4 regions of the Metabacillus hrfriensis genome follow, and region 4 is predicted to be linked to each of the others. Evidence: riboswitches for the same ligand, from Rfam matches in the RefSeq annotation. Region 4 holds a riboswitch; each other region holds the start of a gene.
The links. A riboswitch is a leader RNA that binds a small molecule or an ion and turns the genes downstream of it on or off. The one in region 4 is predicted to bind S-adenosylmethionine.
Positions count from the first base shown of each region.

Region 1: another riboswitch for S-adenosylmethionine. It lies ahead of QLQ22_RS22125 (methionine ABC transporter ATP-binding protein); the one in region 4 lies ahead of mtnK (S-methyl-5-thioribose kinase).
Region 2: another riboswitch for S-adenosylmethionine. It lies ahead of QLQ22_RS05765 (bifunctional homocysteine S-methyltransferase/methylenetetrahydrofolate reductase); the one in region 4 lies ahead of mtnK (S-methyl-5-thioribose kinase).
Region 3: another riboswitch for S-adenosylmethionine. It lies ahead of metK (methionine adenosyltransferase); the one in region 4 lies ahead of mtnK (S-methyl-5-thioribose kinase).

Region 1 covers NZ_CP126116.1:4,449,660-4,454,268, reverse strand. The annotation lists gene QLQ22_RS22140 (AAA family ATPase) at 1-295, opposite strand, end outside; gene QLQ22_RS22135 (alpha/beta hydrolase) at 346-1,116, opposite strand; SAM riboswitch class I at 1,190-1,297, opposite strand; gene QLQ22_RS22130 (DUF4395 domain-containing protein) at 1,513-1,926, shown strand; SAM riboswitch class I at 2,003-2,116, shown strand; SAM riboswitch class I at 2,201-2,308, shown strand; gene QLQ22_RS22125 (methionine ABC transporter ATP-binding protein) at 2,551-3,582, shown strand; gene QLQ22_RS22120 (methionine ABC transporter permease) at 3,572-4,222, shown strand; gene QLQ22_RS22115 (MetQ/NlpA family ABC transporter substrate-binding protein) at 4,236-4,609, shown strand, end outside.
Region 2 covers NZ_CP126116.1:1,174,832-1,179,440, forward strand. The annotation lists gene metH (methionine synthase) at 1-16, opposite strand, end outside; gene QLQ22_RS05765 (bifunctional homocysteine S-methyltransferase/methylenetetrahydrofolate reductase) at 9-1,862, opposite strand; SAM riboswitch class I at 1,939-2,070, opposite strand; gene QLQ22_RS05770 (YajQ family cyclic di-GMP-binding protein) at 2,255-2,746, opposite strand; gene QLQ22_RS05775 (CvfB family protein) at 3,455-4,309, shown strand; gene QLQ22_RS05780 (BMP family lipoprotein) at 4,525-4,609, shown strand, end outside.
Region 3 covers NZ_CP126116.1:3,991,077-3,995,685, reverse strand. The annotation lists gene QLQ22_RS19840 (CD3324 family protein) at 45-308, opposite strand; gene pckA (phosphoenolpyruvate carboxykinase (ATP)) at 675-2,264, opposite strand; SAM riboswitch class I at 2,575-2,710, shown strand; gene metK (methionine adenosyltransferase) at 2,897-4,099, shown strand; gene asnB (asparagine synthase (glutamine-hydrolyzing)) at 4,255-4,609, shown strand, end outside.
Region 4 covers NZ_CP126116.1:1,821,637-1,826,245, reverse strand. The annotation lists gene QLQ22_RS09015 (pyridoxal phosphate-dependent aminotransferase) at 1-933, opposite strand, end outside; gene QLQ22_RS09010 (carbon-nitrogen family hydrolase) at 1,035-1,823, shown strand; SAM riboswitch class I at 1,932-2,092, shown strand; gene mtnK (S-methyl-5-thioribose kinase) at 2,189-3,379, shown strand; gene mtnA (S-methyl-5-thioribose-1-phosphate isomerase) at 3,392-4,450, shown strand; gene QLQ22_RS08995 (sugar ABC transporter substrate-binding protein) at 4,452-4,609, shown strand, end outside.

The DNA of each region.
Region 1 (4,609 bases), 2.4 Mb from region 4:
GGAAAAAGCCATTTTTAACTTTAGGCATCCAGGCAAGCTTGATATATTTTCCTAAATCAGATTGAGAGCTTCTAGTTTCATAAAGATGATGGCTGCCGCCAGCGGTATTAAACCCGCACTGATAGGCAATGGCTTCCATCAATGTCGATTTGCCGGATCCATTTTCACCTGCAAAAAAAGTAACAGGGCTTTTAATTTTAAGTTCATCCAAATGTGAAATGGCAGGAATGGAAAAAGGATACGTTTCAAACGAAGGTATCTCTTCTTTATTTAATTTGATTAATTTTAAAAACATGTTTATCACCTGCTCTTAGTTTAACAGGAATGCCGGAAGAAAGTCATTGGCTAAACGGAAATTTTGTAGAATGGATGACAGCACAAATGTATGTAATCCGAGGTTCTATCTGCAATAATTTCTTTATCGTAATCCATGGAAGCAACGTGATAGGAGTTAGTTAGACTGATGATTTTTTTCATAGATGATGAGACGTTTTCAAAAAGGGTATCGGAGCTGTCCGGAGGGACGACATGGTCTTCTTCGGATTTAAAAACGAGCAGCGGACATGAGACTTCTGAAAGCTTTGGTTTTATAAATTTTATAAGATTAAGGAGATTATGAACGGCTGTAATTGGAACAGCTGAGTAAGTAATTTCTTCGATTCCTTCTGCTTTTATATCCGGTTTTCCTTCAGCAATGAACCTTGGCTCTGTCAGATCTTCGAAAGACTCATATCCAGGCACGCTTAAAGCAGCATTAATCGTAATCACACCGCTGATTTCTTTGTATTTGCCAGCTAAATGCAAAGCTAGGATGCCGCCCATAGATTGACCTGCAATAAATACTTTCCGGCAGATTTTTTTCAGCTTTAAATAAGTCTGTTCAATGTCTTTGATCCAATCCAGATAACAGCAGGCTTCAAGCTCGCGAGCATCTGTCCCGTGGCCTTTTAATCGCGGGGCAAGAACGGTGAAGCCTTTATCAGCAAGCAGTTTTCCCAGTTCTCCAACACTTTGAGGTGTTCCAACAAATCCATGGCAAAGCAGAATGCCAATCTCATTTCCTTTATAAAAAAAGCTTTCAGCACCGGGCAATACAGAGTAAATCGTTTCAGTCATTTGTGATTCCTCCAATTCATACAAATCATAAAAGAAAAACCCTCTCTTTCATTGGCTATAAAGAGAGGGTTTTTCTCTATCAACCAAAGCACAGCAGCTTTGCTGGTGGGAGCACCTTTCCGTTTGCCGGCGGTTGCTGTGAAGTCGCGGAGCCAGATCTCTCGTTCACTCTTGATAATTTATTTAATTCTGATTGGTTTAGTTGGTTTTAATGATCTTATCACGGCCGCCTTCTAACTGTCAATAAACTTTGAGGTTATGAAAGCAGAGAATCAGCGATTTGAGTACCCCATTCACACGCTTTTAAGGGGGGGAAATCCCCTGAGGTTTCTATCTTCACAAATGACAAAAACAGGAGTAGAATACTAATATTCCAATCAGATAGGTGGGATTTAAGTGAATACGATTCCTAAACCTCTTGTATTAACGAATCAATGGTTTATTGTGTTATCTGTCGCAGCCGCTTGGGTTTCAGGATCCGGCTGGTTTCTTCTTATACCTCTTATTCCAGGATTAATGGGGCTTCTTTTTAAATTTAACCCTATTATGAAGACGGCAAAGCTCTTTTTAAGAAAAAAGCCTTCGGAATACATTCCCGAGGATTTCGAACAGCAGCAGTTCAATCAGATGATTGCAGTCATCTGTCTTAGTCTTGGTTTTCTTGGTTATATGATGAACTGGATGACTCTGGCTTATATCTTTACCGCAATGGTCGCGCTAGCTGCATTTGTTGCCATATTAGGCTTTTGTGTTGGCTGCTTTATTCGTTTTCAGTGGCAGCAATACCGATACCGCAGGCTTTCAAAGTAGTCATATTTTTATGAAAAAAGTGTTGACTTTTTGAAAATACCAGCGTAAAGTAGGACTCACATCGAAAATATGAAACTTCTTATCACGAGAGGTGGAGGGATTTGGCCCTTTGAAACCTCGGCAGCAGACTCAGACTTTCCTGAGAACTGTGCCAACTCCAACAAGCGTGATTTCGCTTGAGAGATAAGAAGAGTGAACGGTCTTTTACCTTTGATCTTACCCTCTTCTTGGCTTTCAGGAAGAGGTTTTTTGTTTTTCAGCAAATTAAATAGATTTCTTATCCAGAGAAGCGGAGGGACTGGCCTGATGATGCTTCGGCAGCGGACTTTTATAAAAAAGTACTGTGCCAATTCCAGCAGGCAAAAAGCCTGGGAGATAAGAAGAGACCTAGTGATTCTTTATGAATTCATGCCCTCTTCTTGTCGGATAGAAGAGGGTTTTTTATTTAGAGATAAGAAAGTATAAAAATTTGCGCATTGATGTCTAGCTCCATTGCCCAACTCCTCGGCCAGAACAAATCCGCCAAAAAAGTCAAACCCGGACTTTTCTGTCAGATTCTTATCTGTCTGTCGGAGCTAAACGGGCGCTTGCGCTTTTCAAATCAATATCACGGGAGGAATACATATGATTCAATTTGAAGGTGTCACAAAGGTTTATAACAGCGGCGGAAATGAAGTGAGAGCCCTTAACGGCATTGATCTTCATGTGAAGCAGGGGGAGATTTGCGGTGTGATCGGATTCAGCGGAGCCGGTAAAAGCACACTGATCCGCACAGTGAATTTGTTAGAGCGTCCAAGCTCGGGAAAAATCATTGTTGATAATCTCGATTTAACGGCACTATCCCAAAAGGAAGTAAGACAAGTAAAACGCAAAATCGGCATGGTCTTCCAGCATTTCAATCTGCTGAATTCCAAAACGGTCTTCGCCAATGTTGCGATGCCGCTCCTTCTTGCAAAAGCCTCTCAAAAAGAAATCAAACAAAGAGTAACAGAATTATTGTCGTTTGTAGGGTTAGAGGACAAAGCAAATCAATATCCAGACCAGCTGTCAGGGGGTCAAAAACAGCGTGTCGGCATTGCAAGAGCACTGGCTACACAGCCCTCCATTCTATTGTGTGATGAAGCAACATCTGCACTTGATCCTCAAACAACCGGGTCCATTCTGAAGCTTTTGAAAAAAATCAATCAGGAATACAACATTACAATTTTAATGATCACCCATGAGATGTCAGTTATCAGGGAGGTTTGCGATAGGGTTGCAGTAATTGAGGGCGGAAAAATTATCGAGTCAGGCTCAGTATTTGATGTATTCTCAAATCCTCAAACAAAAACAGCTTCGAACTTTGTCAGTTCTGTTCTGAATGATTCCATCCCTGAGTCTGTGCTGAAATTAGTGCAGGAGGAGAATGCACAGGGACAGATTTTCAAAATTAACTTTGTCGGCAAATCTTCGGGCCAGCCGCTGCTTTCTCAGATTGCTAAACGGTTTGATCTTGATATCAATGTTTTATTTGGAAACATCACAGAGCTTCAGGGCATCCCGTTTGGACATTTGATTGTCGAGCTGCAGGGAGCAAAAAGCGAAATTAAACGGGCGTTATTAGTAATGAATCAGGAAAATGTCACAGTTAAAGAGGTGGAAGTACATGCTAGTTAATTCACAGCAAATTATTGATGCACTGATCGAAACACTTGCAATGACCGGTTTTTCATTGCTTTTCTCAACCTTGATCGGACTGCCGCTTGGTGTGCTGCTGGTCATTACAAGAAAAGGGCACCTATGGGAAAATGCCATTATTTTTAATATCTTGAACGGTGTCGTCAATATCTTCCGTTCTGTACCCTTCATTATATTAATGGTTGCGATTGTTCCGCTAACCAGATTAATTGTAGGAACATCAATTGGGACTGCCGCTGCTGTAGTGCCGCTTGTCTTTTATGCAGGTCCATATATTGCGAGATTGATTGAGAACTCATTATTAGAAGTGGACCCGGGAGTCATAGAGGCAGCAGAAGCTATGGGAGCAACACCAACGCAAATCATCTTTAAATTCATCGTTCCAGAAGCATTAAGCTCACTTGTATTAAGTCTTACAATCGCAACGGTTGGTCTTGTCGGGGCATCAGCGATGGCTGGAGCTGTCGGCGGCGGCGGACTCGGGGATCTCGCCATTACATACGGCTACCAGCGCTTTGACACAGTTGTCATGATTATTACCGTTACAATCCTTGTTGTGCTCGTTCAGGGGCTTCAATCATCAGGAAACTTATTATCTAAAAAAATCAGAAGACGATAGGGAGAGAAACAAAATGAAAAAATTTATTATCCTAGCACTTATTCTAGTAGTAGGAGCTCTTGCTGCAGGCTGCGGAAATAAAACAGCAAACGGGAAAGAAGAAGTAAATGTCAAAATTGGCGTAAGCGGATCAGATAACCGCATTTGGGATTTCGTTGCAAAGAAAGCCGAAAAAGAAGGCATCAACATTGAGATTGTCACATTCTCAGATTACGTTCAGCCAAACCTGGCACTGGCAGAAGGTGAGCTTGATGCAAATGCATTCCAGACCATTTCTTATTTTAACGCATTTAAAAAAGAACACGATCTTGATCTATCACCAATCGGTACAACTGTGATTGCTCCACTTGGGCTTTATTCTGATAAATATAAATCTATTAAAGACAT
Region 2 (4,609 bases), 650 kb from region 4:
TTTTTATATCAGACATGCGTAATCTTCCTTTCATTGACCTCAATTTGTTTCTTGTGAATGTAATTTGTCAGTTCAACGGTTAATTCATAGTTTAAAAATGGTGTAATTAAGTAGATTCCATTAAATAAGTCAAAGGCAGCATCGATCAGTCTTTTAGAAATCGCCAATCCTTCCTGATAGGCTTTCTCCCGATTGTCGCCTGCCCGGGCCATTCTTTCACGAATACTGTCAGAAAGAGTAATGCCCGGAATTTCGTTATGGATAAATTCTGCATTGCGGCTGCTTGTGAGCGGCATAATGCCGATATAAATCGGAACGGTTAAGTGCTTCGTTTCCTCATAAACATCAATCAGCTGTTTTTCTGAGTAAATTGGCTGTGAAATGAAATAATCTGCACCGCAGGCAATTTTCTTCTCCAGTCTTTTTACCGCTTTATCTAGATATTTAACATTGGGATTAAACGCAGCGGCAACTGAAAAATTGGTTTTTTCCCCAAGAGGTTTTCCTGAATAAGAAAGACCATCGTTAAATTGTTTAATTAAGCTGATCAAATCAAATGATGAAAGATCATAAACGGAAGTAGCTCCCGGAAAATCCCCGATTTTTGATGGATCGCCCGTAATCGCCAGCACATCCGTAAGTCCCAGCGTATGAAGACCCATTAAATGAGATTGAAGGCCAATTAAGTTGCGGTCGCGGCATGTAATATGAATTAAGGACCTGAGTCCAAGTGTTTGCTGAACGATGGACCCTACAGCCACATTGCTTATTCTCGGTGATGCAAGTGAGTTGTCTGCAAGTGTTAAGGCATCGATTCCAGCAGCTTGCAGTGCTTTTGCACCTTTTATAAATTTGTCCAGCCCAAGCTTTTTAGGAGGATCGAGTTCTACAATCAGAGAGCGCTTTTTATTGACTATTTCCGGCAGGGGAGGGTACTTTCTTTCCGCTGCAGACGTGACAGAAATCTCTTTCTTTCTTATTTTAACTTTCTTTTCTGTAACTGGAGGGAGTCCTTTAAGCGCTGCTGCCATTGCTTCGATGTGGATTGGGGTTGTGCCGCAGCAGCCTCCAATCAGTCTTGCTCCCTGATTTCTGAAGGCTAGAGCGCTTTCTGCAAAATATTTTTCTCCAGAGCCATAGACAAGTCTTCCTTCTTCAAGAGTAGGCAAGCTGCTGTTGGGATAAACAGATAAGAACGCTCTTTCCGGGAGCGGAATTTCTTCAAGTGATGAAAGCATATGGTAAGGACCAAGTCTGCAATTCAGACCGACAACGTCAGCACCAAGGGCCTCAAGCTGAGAAAGGCCTTCTTGCAGGGGTGTTCCATCCTGCAAGACTCCAATTTCGTGAAGGGAGATGTTTGTAATAATCGGGATATTCGTTTCTTTTCTGGCGATCTCTAATACGGTTTTAATTTCTTCAAGATCATAATAGGTTTCAAGCAGCAGACCGCTTACCTCTTCACTGAGCATAAGGTAAAGCTGTTCTCTGAAATTTCGTTTAATGTCCTCAAGGGAATAGGCATTTTTCTTGAAAGCACGGATGCCGCCTATTGTTCCAAGAACATAGGTGTTATTGCCGGCTGCTGCTTTTTTAGCAATCTGAACGGCAGTACGGTTAATTGCTCTCACTTCATCTTCAAGTCCATATCTTGATAGTTTAATATAGTTTGCACCGTAAGTATTTGTCTGAATGACATCTGCACCGGCTGCAATATACGCCTTATGAACATTTAATATTTCATCAGGCTTCGATAAATTCAATTCTTCAAAACACCTGTCAACTCCGTGTGAGTAAAGCAATGTTCCCATTGCTCCGTCGCCAATCAGGATCTTCTTCTGTAAATCGTTTAAAAGTGTCAAACTCCAAACCTCCTTAGTGCAATAAAAAAACAAAAAAAGCCTTCCAAGAAGAAGACTTTTGAACGTTCAGGACTTCTTCTTATCGTTCGATGGATGCATCGCTGGAATTAGCACCTTGGATTGAAATCTCTGATGAAGACAGATGATTTCATTATGCCAGGTTGCTGAAGCTTCAAAGGGCCAGTCCCTCAGCTTCTCTAGATAAGAATGGTGAAATATGAAATTTTAGAAAAAGATATTATATCTAATTTACATGTTTTTTCGGATAGATTCAATACAAAAATAAAACTTTTCTGAATAGACGGGGAATTTGTTGAGGGGAAATCGAAGCAGATACTTGCAGAACAACGAAAAAAACACTCAGCAGAGGATAGCCCGAGTGTTTGTTCACTTTATCTGAAATTAATGAATTGAACATCTATCGGCAGGTCGGCTCCGCGAACGGCTGCGATCACCTGCTGAAGGTCGTCCTTATTTTTGCCGGTCACACGGACCTGATCGTCCTGAACCTGAGTTTTTACTTTTAATCCGGAATTTTTAATAATGGCATTAATCTTTTTTGCATTATCCTTATCAATACCCTGAATGAGCTTAGCGCGCTGGCGAATCGTTCCGCCCGATGCACCTTCGATTTTTCCGTAATCAATATTTCGTGTCGCTACATTGCGCTTTATCAATTTAGAAATAAAAACATCCTTTAACTGATCCATTTTAAACTCATCATCTGAAACTAAAACAATCTCTTCTTTTTCAAGAGAAATGCTGCTTTTGCTCCCTTTAAAATCATAGCGGGTGCCAATTTCCTTCATTGTCATCGTAATTGCATTCGTCACCTCAGGCATATCCACCTTTGAAACAATATCAAAAGAACTGTCCTTCGCCATAAGAATCCTCCCAAAAGTTTATATTATCTATAGATTATAGTAGAATGAACAGGGGATAACAACTAACGAAGTGCGGAATCGCCCGTTTAGCTCCGACAGACAGATAAGAATTCCGCCGAAAAGTCCGGGTTTGACTTTTTGGGGGAATTTGTTCTGGCCGAGGAGCTGGGCGATGGAGCCGGACAATACGAAGTGCGGAATCGCCCGTTTAGCTCCGACAGACAGATAAGGATCTGCCAGAAAAGGCGCTTTTTGCCTTTACTGGCGGATCCGTTCTGGCCGAGGAGCTGGGCGATGGAGCCGGACAAGACGAAGTACAAAACGTAAAAGTTGGAGTAGTCTGCAGCAATGAGGATGAAGTCCGGGTTTGACTTTTTGGGGGAATTTGTTCTGGCCGAGGAGCTGGGCGATGGAGCCGGACAATACGAAGTGCGGAATCGCCTGTTTAGCTCCGACAGACAGATAAGGATCTGCCAGAAAAGGCGCTTTTTGCCTTTACTGGCGGATCCGTTCTGGCCGAGGAGTTAGGCGATGGAGCCGGACAATACGAAGTACAAAACGTAAAAGTTGGAGTAGTCTGCAGCAATTAAGCACCCGATTAGCCCAGACGATTAGCCGTTAAGGTGCACATTCATACATAAATGTCCGCTTCAATTTGAAAACTAACAGCAGATGCAACCTGCAAAAGAAAGGAACGAAATACAATTGATGAATCCAGGAACGTTTATGACGCTTTCGATAGATGAAAAATTAGATTATGGCTATTATTTAACAGATGGGGAAAGCCGTGTGCTCCTTCATAAAACGGAAATCACGGAACCGATTGATGACAAAGAAGAAGTAGAGGTTTATTTAATTGTTGATCATGAAGACCGTCTTGCTGCAACAATGAAGAAACCGAAAATTACCGAGGATCATTACGACTGGGTTGAAGTTGTAAGCGTAAGAGAAGACATGGGAGCGTTTGTTGATATTGGTTTATCCAAGGATGCCCTGGTAGCAAACGATATCCTTCCAGCGTTTATCGAGGTTTGGCCTGAAGAGGGGGACATGCTTTATTGTTCTTTGAAGGTAACGAAAAATGGCAGGTTTTTCACGAAGCTTGCAACGGAAGATGTCATGCAGGAGAATATCGTATCAGCAGAAGGTGCAGCCAACAATCAAACTGTGACAGGCAGAGTTTACAGAATGATTATTGCCGGCTCATATATTATTACAGAAGAAGGCTACAAAGGATTTATTCACTCTTCGCAGCGTAAAAGAGAGCCTCGTTTAGGCGAGCTGGTAACAGGACGTGTAATTGAAGTGAAAGACGATGGAACAATCAACGTATCTCTGCTTCCCAGAAAGCATGAAGCATTGGATGAGGATGCACAGCAGCTTTATGATTACATGGAATCAAGAGGCGGAGCGATGCCATTTTTCGATAAGAGCGACCCAGAGGATATTAAAGAACGCTTTAACATGAGCAAAGGCGCGTTCAAGCGTGCAATCGGATCATTAATGAAAGCTGGGAAAGTTTATCAGGAAGACGGCTGGACATATTTCAAAAAGGAACAGTAAGCGAGTTGATCGCTTGCTGTTTTTTTTGAGCAATTTCAGGTTTGGTTGATAAAAATCCCAATTTTAGCGGATAAATTCTGAAATTTAATTAATATCATTATGCGTCTCAGTTATCTCAAAAAAAATTTACTCGCTTTACCCTTCCTGCAATAAAGATTTCCGTAAATCAGTCGATATGACATGAGGAGATACTTTTAAAGGGGAGAATACATCAAATGAAAAGAAAACATATTGCTGTGCTGCTTTCATTTTGCATCACGATTTTGCTTGCAGGCTGCGGACAAGCTGCAATGGAGAGCA
Region 3 (4,609 bases), 2.2 Mb from region 4:
AAAAAAACACTGATCATCTTTTGGATCATCAGTGCTTTTTGCTTTTATTTCGTATAGACAATCTTTTTGATTGTTTCAGCTGAAAGGTAAAATTCTTCAGCTAATTCCTGAATTTTTTTGCCGCTTTTAAAACTGCGCTTAATCGAACGGTTTCTGTCATCGAGCACTTTTCTTCCTCCGGACCGGGTGCCCCACTTATAGTGAGCTGTTTCCGGTTTCGGGATGTAGATGGTCTCTCCCTGAATGTACTGCTGAATTTCTGCAATCAGTTCTTCAGGTAAAATAGCGTTTGCGTTCATATATTTCATTTCTGCCAGCCCCTTATTTGTAATCGTAAAAATAAGGTGCAAAGCCGCAGTACTTAAAAAGGCAAACGCTGATGCGGGCGATTTAAATAAGTGTCCGCCCCATGCAAAGTATCGCCTTTTTACTGCCGGGCTTTGCATGAGACGCTGCAGAATCTGGCAAACGGACTGAATTCGCCAAAACATCACCCCCTTAAAAGAAATGATTGATTTACTTTTTTATACAATTTTATCATATGGATCTGCCTTGAAAAAAGGAAAAACGTCAGAATGATTCAAACTGAGCTCTTTTCCAATTTATCAAGAGAGCTGTGATACATCAAAAAAAGCTATGCCAGTGTGTGGCATAGCTTTTGGAGTTTTGGAGTGTTATACTTTTGGTCCGCCAAGAGTTTCAATCTCTTCTGAAACGTGATTGAACTTTTTGAAATTTTGTTTGAACTTGCCTGCAAGCTCTTTTGCTTTTTCATTATACGCATCTATGCTGTCCCAAGTTTTAACTGGCTGAAGCACTTCATCCGGCACACCAGGAACGTGAATTGGAATTTTCAGTCCGAAGTTTTCATCTGTAACAGTTTCCACGTTGTCTAATTCACCTTCAAGAGCGGATTGAACCATTGCGCGTGTATATTTCAATTTCATGCGCTTGCCGGTTCCGTATTCTCCGCCAGTCCAGCCTGTGTTGACTAAGAATACATTTGCCTGATGCTCATCAATTTTCTGGCCGAGCATCTCGGCATAAACAGTAGCAGGAAGCGGCAGGAAAGGCGAGCCAAAGCACGTAGAGAATGTAGCCTGAGGTGATGTAATGCCTCGCTCTGTTCCGGCAAGCTTGCTTGTATAGCCGCTTAAGAAGTGGTACATGGCCTGTTCTTTTGTTAATTTGCTGATAGGAGGAAGAACTCCAAATGCGTCAGCAGTTAAAAAGACAATCGTATGCGGGTGGCCTGCAATACTAGGCTTCACAATGTTATCCATTGCTTCAAGGGGATAGGCCGCTCTTGTATTTTCAGTAAAGAAGGTATCGTCATAGTCAGCAATTCTTGTGTCATCATCAAGTACTACATTTTCAAGCACTGACCCGAATCTTATTGAATCAAAAATTTGAGGTTCTTTTTCACGTGAGAGGTTGATGCACTTTGCATAACAGCCTCCTTCGATATTAAAAACACCGGCATTTGACCATCCGTGCTCATCATCGCCGATTAATTTGCGTTTAGGATCAGCAGACAAGGTTGTTTTTCCTGTTCCAGACAGACCGAAGAAAAGGGCCACATCGCCTTCCTGACCAACATTTGCAGAGCAGTGCATCGGCAGGATACCGCTTTCAGGAAGAAGGTAATTCATGACAGAGAAAATAGATTTTTTCATTTCTCCTGCATATTCCGTTCCTCCGATTAAGATCGTTCTTTTCTCAAAAGAAATGATGATAAAAGTTTCAGAATTTGTTCCATCTACTGACGGATCTGCTTTAAAGTTTGGTGCAGACACGATCGTGAATGGATTATCATGCTGAATCAGCTCATCTCCGCTCTCTGGCTGAATGAATAATTGCTGTGCAAAAAGGTTATGCCAGGCGAATTCATTTACAACCTGAATCGGCAGGCGGTATTTTGCGTCAGCTCCGGCAAAGCCTTTGAAAACAAAAAGCTCATTGCGGTCTTTTAAGTATGAAAGAACTTTTAAATACAATTTTTCAAATGCCGTTTCAGAGAAAGGCTGATTAACAGCACCCCACTCAATTTTGTCATTTGTTGAATTTTCTTTTACAATAAATTTATCTTTAGGTGAACGTCCTGTGTAAGTACCAGTTGTTGCACGGACTGCTCCCGTTGAAGTTAATGTACCTTCTTTGCGCTCTAATACTTTCTCTACAAGAACGGGAACTGATAAGTTATGAAATGCATTTTCCCCTTTAAGTAAAACATCAAGCTCATTTGTAATTTCAATTGAATTCATCCCATACCCATCCTTTACCTATATTTCTATTATTATTTTCAACTATATGTTAAGTGATTCTTCTTAATTAGTATAACACATTAAAATGAATAGTCTATACTATTTAACTTATTCTACGTACAAATTGATGAAATGGAACGGTTTTAGAAACGTTTTTGATGAAAATGATACATATATAATAGGAATGTTTTTATTTCGGCATTTTGTGGAATCATATAAAAAGGGTTCTGAAAAATCTTATGCGAAAACCTTGTCAGTTTTTGTTGACACCTGAAGGAAATATACGATATTATATGTCCTTGAACGGATTCTCTTATCCCGAGCTGGTGGAGGGACAGGCCCAATGAAACCCAGCAACCTGCTTTATCTTGAAAATTCATTTTCGTGAATTTTTGCGAGCAAAGGTGCTAACCTGATGCAAGGCGAAAGCCCTTGATCGATAAGAGCGAAAGGCTACGATTTTAGTAAATAACCTTTCCTCGCGGGAAAGGATTTTTTATTTCAAATATATTTTGCCTGAAAGTACTCGTGGATTCTCCTAAAACATGCCAACTGAAATATTTTGCCAAATGGTCAAAATATGAAAGGGAATGAGTTCCGTATCATCTAACCTTTTGAGGAGGAAAACTTTAATGACTAAACAACGTCGTCTGTTTACTTCAGAGTCTGTAACTGAAGGTCATCCTGATAAAATTTGTGACCAGATTTCTGACTCGATTTTAGATGCAATCCTAGAAAAAGATGCAAATGCACGTGTAGCTTGTGAAACATCTGTTACAACAGGTCTTGTTCTGGTTGCTGGTGAAATTACAACTTCTACTTATGTAGACATTCCAAAAATCGTTCGCGAAACGGTTAAAGAAATTGGCTACACTCGTGCAAAATATGGTTTTGATGCAGAAACATGTGCAGTACTTACTTCAATTGATGAACAGTCAGCAGATATCGCGATGGGTGTTGATCAGGCGCTTGAAGCACGTGAAGGAAAAATGACAGATGAGCAGATTGAAGCTATTGGTGCAGGTGACCAAGGATTGATGTTCGGTTTTGCAAATAACGAAACGAAAGAATTAATGCCGCTGCCGATCTCACTTGCTCACAAACTTGCACGCCGTTTAACAGAAGTCCGCAAAGAAGAAATTCTTCCGTACCTTCGTCCTGACGGTAAAACTCAAGTAACAGTTGAGTATGATGAAAATGACAAGCCTGTTCGCATTGATACAATTGTTATTTCAACTCAGCATCACCCTGAAATTTCATTGGAGCAAATTCAGCGCAACGTAAAAGAACATGTAATTAACCCGGTTGTACCGAATGAATTAATTGATGAAGATACAAAATACTTCATCAACCCGACTGGCCGTTTCGTAATCGGCGGACCGCAGGGCGATGCAGGCTTAACAGGCCGTAAAATCATCGTTGATACTTACGGAGGGTATGCTCGTCACGGAGGCGGTGCATTCTCTGGTAAAGATCCAACAAAAGTTGACCGCTCTGCAGCTTATGCAGCACGCTATGTAGCTAAGAATATTGTAGCAGCTGGCCTTGCTGATAAATGTGAAGTTCAGCTTGCATACGCAATTGGTGTAGCTCAGCCGGTATCAATTGCGATCGATACATTTGAAACAGGGAAAGTGAAGGAAGATGTGTTAGTGGATGTTGTTCGTGCTAACTTTGACCTTCGTCCGGCAGGAATCATCAACATGCTGAATCTTCGCCGTCCAATTTACAAACAAACAGCTGCCTACGGACACTTCGGCCGTAATGATCTTGACCTTCCATGGGAAAGAACAGATAAAGCAGAAGCTCTTAAAGAACAGGCTTTAAACCGATAATAAGTAAAAAAGGATGAGAATACTGCTGTATGCAGCTCTCATCCTTTTTTTTGTCGAAAAAAATCGGGATTTTTGTTTAATTTTGTAAAAAAATGCAACAATCTCTTACTAGTCTTCGTTTTATAAGTGGAAAGACACTTTTGGAGGCGAATAGGATGTGCGGATTTGTTGGAATTATTGATTATCGTAAACAAACGAGAGATCTTTTATTTAATACATTCATTGAGAAGGCAAGCAGAAAAATAGAACACAGAGGTCCGGATGACAGCGGAATTTATCAAGATGAGCAGGTTCTTCTGGCCTTTCAGCGGTTAAGCATTATTGATGTTAAAAGCGGACACCAGCCTATGGCTTATGGATCTGATGACCGCTACTATATTGTGTTTAACGGTGAAATTTATAACTATATTGAGCTCAGAGAAATCATTTTTTCCCATGGATTTAAGTTGAAAACGGATACGGATACAGAAGTGATTGTTGCGCTTTATTGCATTTATGGCCAGGAAACGC
Region 4 (4,609 bases):
AAGAGCAGTTATGAATGCATGGCGTCTGCTTTCATACCGCTCCACCAATTCATCCACACAGCTCTGTGATTCAAGCAGGGCAGCTGCAGCAGCTTCTTGGACAGCACTGAACACACTGACAAACATGTGATCCTGCAGCAGATTAATCGCTTCAATGACACTTTCATTGCCAATCGCAAAGCCAATCCTCCAGCCCGCCATATTATACGTCTTCGAGAGTGTATAGATTTCTATCCCAGTTTCTTTCGCTCCTTCAACTTCCAAAAAGCTGACAGGTTTTTTTCCGTCGAACCCAATGGCGCCATAGGCAAAATCATGAATCACACAAATTTCATTTTCTTTTGCAAACGCGACTGTTTCTTCAAAGAATTCTTTTGAGGCAACAGCACCGGTCGGATTGTTCGGGTAATTCAGAAACATTAGCTTTGCCTGTTTCTTCGCTTCTTCAGAAAGTTGCCCATAATCCGGCAAAAACTGATTATCTTTTACCAGCGGCATAAATTCCATCCTGGCCCGGGCAAGCTCTACCCCAGACCAATAGTCAGGATATCCGGGATCCGGCACGAGAACTAAATCATCCGGGTCCAGTAAACATTGCGGAATTTCAACAAGCCCCGCTTTTCCGCCAAACAAAATGGCCACTTCTTTGTCAGCATTAAGTGTTACACCATACTCCCGCTTGTAAAATTCCGCAATTGCTTCTTTAAGAAATTTCTGTCCGCGGAACGGGGAATATTTGTGATAGTCCGGATTTTCCGCTGCCTCCTGAAGAGCCTTAACAATGTGGGGCGGTGTCGGCTGATCAGGATTCCCCTGTCCAAGATTAATAACGTCATGTCCCGCTTCGATACTTGCATTCACTCTTGCTACGAGACTTGCAAAAAACTGCTTTGGAAGCTTATTTAATAACTGTGATTGATTGAAGTTTTTCATGTTTTACACCTTCTCAAAAAATTCTTGAAATTCTAGTGAAAAATCATATATTGTTAGAGTCAGCTTGTAAAGAAAAATTTTCGAGGCGGAGATGAAGATTGATGAATCCAAAAGTGGCATGCCTGCAAATAGACCTTGTTTTTGGTGACCCTGAAGCAAATATTGAAACGGTAAAAAAAGAAATAGAAAAAATAGCAGCATCTGAAAAACCTGACGTAATTGTTCTGCCTGAACTGTGGACAACAGGCTATGATCTTACTAGGCTCGACGAGATCGCAGACCCAAACGGCAGCAAAACAATCGCTCTGGTCAGCAGTCTGGCTAAAACATATGAAGTTAATATTGTGGCAGGTTCTGTTGCGAAAAAAACAGAGGCAGGCGTCACGAACACAATGTATGTTTTTAATCGCCAAGGCGAGCTTAACCATGAATACAGCAAGCTGCATCTTTTCAAACTGATGGATGAGCACCTTTATCTAAACGGCGGAACCGAAAAAGGCCTGTTTCAGCTTGACGGTCTGCAAAGTGCCGGAGTGATTTGCTATGACATTCGATTCCCTGAATGGATCCGCGTTCATACAGCACAAGGAGCAGAAATCCTTTACGTTGTGGCAGAATGGCCGCTCCCAAGACTGCATCACTGGAGATCCATGCTGATCAGCCGTGCAATTGAAAATCAATGTTTTGTTGTAGCCTGCAACCGCTCAGGCAGTGATCCGAATAATGAATTCGCCGGTCACTCGATGATAATCGATCCGTGGGGAGAAATTTTAGCTGAAGCCGGGACAGAGCAAACCTCGCTTACGGCAGTCCTTCAGATGGAGAAAGTTAAAGAAATCAGGAAACAAATTCCTATTTTCAAAGACAGACTTCCTGATTTTTACTCTTAAAAAAAGTATTGACAGTTTTTCGTCATACCTGTTAACATTCAGAACAAGTGATAAATTCCAAATTGTGCGAATACATTTTTTTATCACCAACCTTTAATTTCATACTATCTCTTATCAAGAGTAGGCTGAGGGATTTGGCCCGATGACGCCCAGCAACCGACCGTAAAACCATTGTAAAATGGGGCGCAGTTTTTTATGCGCGGGGAGATTACTCCTACAAGGCACGGTGCTAATTCCAACAGAAAGAAGTTCTTTCTGGCAGATAAGAGGTGCGAAGCCTATGCCTTCAAGCCTCTTTCACTGTGGAAGAGGCTTTTCTTATTGCCCGAAAAGCCTCTAATTATAAAACTGGAGGGTTATAAACCATGTCAAACTATCGATCATCTGCTTATGAACCGTTAACTGAAAGCGCCGCTGTAGCTCTTGTCACCAGACTGGGGTTGTTTGAAGAAAAAAGTGTCCTGTCATGCAGGGAAATTGGCGACGGCAACTTGAACCTTGTTTTTCACATTGTAAATCAGAATCAAAATGGAATCATCATCAAACAAGCCCTTCCGTATGCAAAAGTAATCGGCGAGAGCTGGCCGCTTACTCTTGACCGCGCCAGAATCGAAAGCAGCGCCCTGCTGAAGCAGGCTGAAGTGGCAAGTGCATATGTGCCAAAGATTTACTACACGGATGAAACTTTAGCGATCACAGCAATGGAGGATCTCTCACATTTGCAGATTGCTAGAGCCGGATTGATAGAAGGCAGAGAATTCCCGCTATTAGGAAGACATATCGGCGAATTTTTAGGAAAGACATTATTCTATAATTCTGATTTTGCACTGAATCCGCAGGCAAAAAAGCAGCTGGTCAAACAATTTTCGAATCCCGACCTTTGCAAAATAACTGAAGATTTCGTCTTTACCGACCCGTTTTTCGACTATGATTCAAACAGCTTTGAAGAAGAGCTGAGGCAGGATGCTGAAAACATTTGGAATGATAGTCATTTAAAGCTTGAAGTGGCTAAATTAAAGCATAAATTTCTCACAGAAGCTGAAACGCTTGTTCACGGAGATCTTCATACAGGAAGTATTTTTGCAAGTGAAACGGAAACGAAGGTAATTGACCCTGAATTTGCCTACTATGGTCCGATTGGATTTGATCTTGGACATTTTTTCGCCAATCTTTTAATGAACGCCATTTCCAGAGATGAAGCAAATCAGCAGGTTCTTTTAGATCATATCGAGACCGCATGGGCCGTTTTTGAAGAAGAATTTTCAAAAGCATGGAAGAATGACAGTCTGGAAGCTTTCGCAAAAGTTGACGGCTATCTTTCTTTTATCCTGGAGAAAGCATTTGAAGATGCAATTGGTTTTGCCGGCATTGAAATCATCAGACGCACGATCGGTCTCGCTCATGTAGCGGATCTTGATTCCATCGAGCCTTATGAGCGCAAAATTGAAGCAAAACAGCGTGCGCTTGATTTAGGAAGCAAGCTTGTGAAAAATCGTCAATCGATTAAAACGACTGCCGACCTTGCAGAATCTTTTAAACAAGTACCTGTCAGATAAGGAGAATTCATCATGTCATTTACAAATACAATTATTCCCCGTTCTGTCGAATGGAAAGAAACGTATATCCGCCTGCTTGATCAGCAAAAACTGCCTGCTGTGACAGAGTATATCAAACTTCAGACGATTTCAGACGTTTGGGAAGCGATTAAGGCATTAAAAGTGCGCGGTGCTCCTGCAATCGGAATAACCGCAGCTTTTGGGCTTGCGCTCGCTGCTAAACAGTATGAAACCGAGAATTTAGAGGAATTTCACCTGCTGCTTGACCGCGATCATGATTATCTTGCAAGCTCAAGACCTACTGCTGTTAATTTATTCTGGGCCCTTGGCAGGCTTGTAAAAAGCGTGCAGGGTGCCGTTTCCGTTAACGAAGCGAAAACCGACCTGCTTCATGAGGCCATTCAAATCCAAGTAGAAGACGAAGCAACGTGCCGCAGAATTGGCGAGCATGCCCTCCCGCTTTTTAAAAACGGCGATTCCGTCATGACGATCTGCAATGCTGGATCAATTGCTACTGCACGTTACGGCACGGCTCTCGCTCCCTTCTATCTTGCTAAAGAAAAAAACATCAGTCTATCCGTTTATGCATGTGAAACCCGCCCTGTTTTGCAAGGGGCGCGTCTGACCACATGGGAGCTCCTGCAGGCAGATGTCGATGTGACGCTGATTACGGACAATATGGCTGCACACACGATTTTTTCAAAAGGCATTTCCGCCATCATTGTAGGGGCAGACCGCATTGCGGCAAATGGGGATACTGCCAATAAAATCGGGACGTATAACCTGGCTCTTTTAGCTGGCGCCTTTCAAATCCCGTTTTACGTAGCCGCACCTCTTTCTACTTTTGATACTGAAACGAAAAGCGGTGCAGAAATTCCAATTGAGGAACGGGATCCCAAGGAAATTACGCATTTTGGCGGGCAGCAGATTGCCCCGGATCACGTTAAAGTGTTCAACCCTGCTTTTGACGTAACTCCCCATCATTTGATCACGGGAATCATTACAGAAAAAGGCGTTTTATCCGGTGATTACAGCTCAGAAATTCAGAAAGTATTTAAGGGGGAATTCTAAAGTGAAAGGGTTTAAGCAGGCATTTATTTTACTTACATTGTTTGTCTTTCTTTTAACCGGGTGCACAAGTGAACAGGATGCTGCATCCGATACAGAACCAAAAGCTGCAGAAGAGAAAAAAGAAGAAACGGCTGCGGCTTCCGGCAGCACCGAAGTACC